2 linked regions of the Lacibacter sp. H407 genome follow. The protein of the gene in region 2 interacts with the protein of the main gene of each other region in a pairwise test. Links are inferred from orthologs where the notes say so. Each region holds a gene or a part of one and is shown on either strand. Other genes may lie near its edges.

Evidence for each region.
Region 1: the proteins of rho (region 2) and nusG interact in binary tests that used the Escherichia coli proteins (3 or more experiments, as listed by UniProt). The link is inferred for Lacibacter sp. H407 from one-to-one orthologs.

The regions. Positions count from the first base shown.
Region 1 is NZ_JBBKTU010000001.1:2,599,724-2,602,660, reverse strand. What follows is about bases 7-2,936. They hold nusG (transcription termination/antitermination protein NusG), read right to left. Parts: upstream 1,790-2,936; coding sequence 1,223-1,789; downstream 7-1,222. Other genes in these bases: tuf (elongation factor Tu), read right to left, coding at 2,189-2,936; secE (preprotein translocase subunit SecE), read right to left, coding at 1,799-1,993; WG989_RS11385 (hypothetical protein), read left to right, coding at 684-1,154; rplK (50S ribosomal protein L11), read right to left, coding at 7-371. Outside these bases: more of rplK, read right to left, coding at 1-6; more of tuf, read right to left, coding at 2,937-2,937. UniProt on the Escherichia coli protein: Part of the processive rRNA transcription and antitermination complex (rrnTAC). The complex forms an RNA-chaperone ring around the RNA exit tunnel of RNA polymerase (RNAP).
Region 2 is NZ_JBBKTU010000001.1:1,295,579-1,298,467, forward strand. Bases 8-2,889 are described here. They hold rho (transcription termination factor Rho), read right to left. Parts: upstream 2,337-2,889; coding sequence 678-2,336; downstream 8-677. Other genes in these bases: WG989_RS05565 (hypothetical protein), read right to left, coding at 8-85; WG989_RS05570 (hypothetical protein), read right to left, coding at 115-303; WG989_RS05575 (hypothetical protein), read right to left, coding at 348-656; asnS (asparagine--tRNA ligase), read left to right, coding at 2,630-2,889. Also shown: more of WG989_RS05565, read right to left, coding at 1-7. UniProt on the Escherichia coli protein: Facilitates transcription termination by a mechanism that involves Rho binding to the nascent RNA, activation of Rho's RNA-dependent ATPase activity, and release of the mRNA from the DNA template.

The DNA.
Region 1 (2,937 bases), 1.3 Mb from region 2 along the record:
GCACTGTTCAGTGTAAAGCAATTCATGTCAGGCATTTTATCCTTCGCAATTGCTTCTACCTGATCCCAGGTTACCTTACCAACTTTAGCACGATTTGGTTCTTTCGAACCTTTTTGAAGTTTCGCTGCTTCCAGTAATTGAACGGACGCAGGTGCAGTTTTGATAACGAAGTCGAACGACTTGTCGGAGTAAACAGTAATCAAAACAGGTACTACTTTCCCCATTTTGTCTTGAGTTCTTGCATTAAACTGCTTGCAGAACTCCATGATGTTAAGACCCTTTGAACCAAGGGCCGGTCCTACAGGAGGTGCAGGGTTTGCCTGTCCACCCTTTACCTGCAGTTTCACAAATCCTGTGATGTCTTTTGCCATTGTAAAAGTTTTTTTGGTGATAGCGTGCCGCTTCCTGCGACACTCCCAAACAAATAAATTCTTCTAAAGAACTTTTTGGGATGGCAAAGGTAAGGCTCATTTCCTTACCAGCAAAGGGTTTTAGCAAGTATTTTATGGTTTTGAACGTGTGTAAACGTTGTTGATTTTGGGACTGTAACAACAACAATTTTACAACTGCTGTATAACCTTGTAAAAAAAAGAGCATTTATTTTTTACTGGCTGCATAATTTGCTTTAATTTTTCAATTCAATTCTAAAAAACTCCACAAACAACTTTAAAAAAATCAATCAAATGGCAAAAGCAAAAAAGAAAGCTGCCAAGGCTGCCAAGAAACCAGTTAAAAAGGCAGTAAAAAAGAAAGCAGCGAAAAAAGCTCCTGCTAAGAAAAAAGCAGCAAAAAAAGCTCCTGCTAAAAAGAAAGTAGCTCCCAAGAAAAAGGCCGCTGTAAAAAAGAAGGCTGCTAAAAAAGCCATCAAGAAAGTTGTAAAAAAAGCAGCAAAGAAAAAAGCAGCGAAAAAAGCTCCGGCTAAAAAGAAAGCAGCTCCAAAAGCAAAGCCGGCAGCAAAAAAAGCAGCTCCTAAAAAAGCGGCTCCTAAGGCAAAGCCAGCAGCAAAAAAAGCGGCTCCTAAAAAGGCAGCTCCTAAAGCAAAACCGGTAAGTGCTCCTGCACCGGCGCCTGTTCAGGTTGAACTTCCATTACCGGAAGCACCTGCTGCTCCTGCAGTTGAAGAAACAAGCAGTACAGAAAGCCAGGAATCGTAAAGAATTCCTGCTCTAAATAAAAAGTCCCCACTCAATGAGATGGGGACTTTCTGTTATGTTGATCTTTTTTAAGAAAGCTTTTCAACCTGCATGTAATTCAATTCAACCGGAGTAGCACGTCCAAATACTTTTACGGCTACTTTCAGTTTTTTCTTCTCATCATTCACTTCTTCAATTACACCATTAAAGTCGTTGAATGGTCCATCAATAATTTTGATCGTTTCACCGACAATGAACGGCTCACTCATGGTCATACCACTTGCATCAGCCATTTCATCAACCTTACCCAGCATTTTATTTACTTCAGCTTTGCGTAATGCAATTGGATTTTCCTTTCCTAAGAAATGGATCACATTGCTTGTATTGCTGATGGTTTCACGAATATCATCGCCTAATTTTCCTTCTTCTACTTCAATCATTACATAGCCGGGATAGAAGTTACGTTCACGAACTACTTTTTTACCATTGGCAACTTTGTACACTTTTTCAACAGGCAGAAACACCTGCTTTACAATATTATCCCAACCGTTACGTGTAATTTCTTTATCCAGGTATTCCTTCACCTTCTTCTCTTTGCCGCTCACGACACGAAGCACATACCACTTACTGGTTTCCACATTGGCAGTTTCAGACATGACTACTTATTATTTGAAGAATGAATAAAAGAATTGAAGAGCACTGGCAATACCCAGATCCATCACCCAAATAATAGCGGTAATGATCAGCGTGGCAATCAGCACAATCATCGTTGACTGCTGAAGCTGTTGCCAAGTTGGCCAGGTTACTTTTTCAAGCAACTCTCTGTACGAATCTTTGAAGTAAGCCGATACTTTGTTCATTTAATTTCTGATTTACAGATTTAATCTGCACGGGCACTAGGATTCGAACCCAGATCAAAGGTTTTGGAGACCCGTATGCTACCGTTGCACCATGCCCGTAGAAAGCTAAAAGCTATCCGCCAGAAGACGGACAGCTTTTAGTTTTATGTATTGCAAATGTAAAACATTTGCGTAAGCTAAAAGCCGTGGCTTCGCTTATTTTATAATTTCAGTAACCTGTCCGGCACCTACTGTACGACCACCTTCACGGATCGCAAACTTCAAACCTTTCTCCATCGCAATTGGCTGGATAAGTTTTACAGTAAGGTTTGTATTATCACCAGGCATCACCATTTCAGTTCCTGCAGGTAATTCAACTTCACCAGTTACGTCAGTTGTACGGAAGTAGAACTGAGGACGGTATTTTTGGAAGAATGGAGTATGACGTCCACCTTCTTCTTTGCTCAACACGTAAACTTCACCTTTGAATTCAGTGTGAGGAGTGATTGATTTTGGAGCACAGATAACCATACCACGACGGATATCTTTCTTCTCAATACCACGGAGGAGCAAACCTGCGTTATCACCAGCCTGACCTTGATCCAATAACTTCTTGAACATCTCAACTCCAGTTACAGTAGAGTTCATTGGAGCATCCATCAAACCTACAATTTCAACGGCCTCACCTACTTTCACAATACCACGCTCAATACGACCAGTAGCAACAGTACCACGACCAGTGATTGAGAACACGTCCTCTACACTCATCAGGAATGGCATGTCAACCGGGCGTGGAGGAAGAGGAATGAAAGTATCTACTGCTTCCATCAATTCTTCTACTTTAGCAACCCATTGTGGTTCGCCAGCCAAAGCGCCGGTAGCAGAACCTTGGATGATTGGAGTATTGTCACCATCAAAGCCATAAGAGCTTAACAGTTCACGAATTTCCATTTCAACCAGTTCCA
Region 2 (2,889 bases):
TTTCGCCACAAAGTTCAGCTGTTAGCTGTGAAAAAGTTGTGATTGTATTAAAGGATAAAAGAAGGAATAATATAATTTCTTTCAAGTTTGATGGTTGTATAGTGGTAATATAATTTATCTGTTTCTGCGTGCTGCAACAATGGAAATAAGCCACAGTACAATCGACAAGCTGAAAAATACAATGGTCACTTGTTTGGCTTTCAGAAACAATTGCAGATCACTTGTCATAAACCAGGCATAGCACATAATAAGAAATGCAAGAAAACCAATGGCTCTGCAAATATTTCCAATTGTATAAATCATGTACAAATAAAAAAGTCCTGCTTCTGAAAGCAGGACTGTATCGTTTAATTTTCTTTGATCTCGATGTTTACTTCTTTTCCCTTCTTCTCCACGTTGAGCTTTCCACCATCGCCGGTTTTTATTTCCACTTTGCCATCTTTCCCTTCAATCTTGATCCCGTCTTTAGAATTGATCTTGATACTCGCTGAATCATCTCCTTGAATTGAAATGCCTTCTTTACTGATTTTTATTTCACCAGAGTCGCCACTGATCTCAATGTTGGTTTCGCTTGTTTCTTTTTCGTTGTCAGATTGCTGTGTGTTGTCGCAACTGAATAATGAAAGAAGTAACAGCGATGTGATAAGTTGTTTCATACTGTAAAGTTTTTAAAACGATTAACCATTCATACTGATGAGGAATTCATTGTTGTCTTTTGTGCCACGCATATGTTGTAACAACGTATTGATGGCTTCTTCCGGATTCATATCGCTCATGTGTTTACGTAACACCCACATACGTTTCGAAGTATCCTTGTCGAGCAACAGATCATCACGGCGTGTACTTGAACCAACGATGTCAATTGCAGGGAACACACGACGGTTGGCAAGCTTACGGTCAAGTGCCAATTCCATGTTACCGGTTCCTTTAAATTCTTCAAAGATCACCTCATCCATTTTACTACCTGTATCAACAAGTGCAGTTGCAATGATGGTTAACGATCCGCCGTTTTCAATTTTACGTGCAGCACCAAAAAACTGTTTTGGTTTCTGCATGGCGTTTGCTTCCACACCACCACTTAATACTTTACCACTTGATGGTGCTACTGTATTATGTGCACGGGCCAAACGTGTAATTGAATCTAACAGAATTACAACATCATGTCCGCACTCAACCAAACGCTTAGCTTTCTGTAAAGCGATGGTACTTACTTTCACGTGTTTCTCTGCAGGTTCATCAAACGTGCTGGCGATCACTTCTGCTTTTACACTACGTTCCATATCTGTTACCTCTTCCGGACGCTCATCAACCAGCACAATCATCAAATAACATTCCGGATGATTTTCTGCAATGGCATTGGCCAGTTCTTTTAACAACATGGTTTTACCCGTTTTTGGCTGGGCAACGATCAAACCACGTTGTCCCTTACCAATTGGCGTAAACAGATCCATGATACGGGTACTGTAATTATTCGAAGTAGTAGTAAGATTTAATTTTTCATACGGGAACAATGGTGTGAGATAATCAAACGGTACACGGTCACGCACTTCGTCGGGGCGCTTTCCATTGATCGTATCTACTTTTAATAAAGCGAAATATTTCTCACCTTCTTTTGGCGGACGTACCGATCCATAAACTGTATCACCTGTTTTTAAGCCAAACAGTTTGATCTGTGATGGAGATACATATACATCATCCGGACTTGACAAATAGTTGTAATCACTGCTTCGCAGGAAACCATATCCATCAGGCATCATTTCTAATACACCTTCGCCCTGGATGATCCCATCAAATTCGATATTGAATGCCTGTTCACGTTTATTATTTTGAAACGGACGTTGCTGTTGTTGTTGTGAAGGACGCTGTTCATTCGGTTGCGGATTCTCCGCTTCCTGGTTCGACTCTTGTAAGAGTTCACCCAACTCCATTTCCGGAGGACCGGCAACGAAATCATCTTCACCGGGCAACGTAAAACCGGGAGGAATAATTGGCTGTGGTTTTTCAACCACTTTTTTGATTGGTTTTTTGGCAGCTGCTGCAACAGGTGCAGGCGCTTCCTCTTTTTTCTTTTTCACTTTTGGTGCTGTTGTTTCCAGATCACCACTTTCTACTACGGCTTCTTCAGTGCCTGAAGCAGTGGTCGTTTTGATAATACGCTTGCGTTTGCCTTTTTCATCGGCACCTTTGTTTTCACTTGCCATAACCGCCTGTTTATCGAGAATTTTATAAATAAGTTCTTGTTTGTCCATTTTCTTGGAACCTGTAAGTTTTAGTTGCTCAGCAATATCAAGCAACTCAGGAACGAGCATGTCGTTCAATTGGAGGATGTCGTACATAAAAAATTTAGTTCATTAACACGGGTGGGTAAATCGTTAGACTTGTTTTAATCTGAAAGTATGTGTTGCTAAAGTTTAAGGGAACTTGGAGCGACCGAATTTGATGAGCTTGATGAAGTCGGATTTTAAATATCGGTCAGATTCCACTGCAATGTTACGGTAAATTTGGAAAAAGCAAAAAAAAACGTATGGCGGGCATTTATCATGGTTTTACCTTTCTCAGGATGGTTCAGTAAAATACAAGCTTTCTGATAGTGGAGTAATTATCTTTGCCGCTCAAAATTTCAGTGTTTATGTTCAACAAACGGATCAAGATCAAGGAATTGCTTAGTTGGGAACCAAAGGAGCAAGAGATAACTGTCATGGGTTGGGTGCGTACATTTCGAAATAACCAGTTCATTGCTTTGAATGATGGAAGCACCAATAACAATCTGCAGGTAGTATTGGAACTGGGGAAGTTTGATGAAGAACAACTGAAACGAATCACGACTTCCGCTTCGTTGAAAGTCACCGGAACGTTGTTGCCCTCATTAGGGAAGGGTCAAAAGCTGGA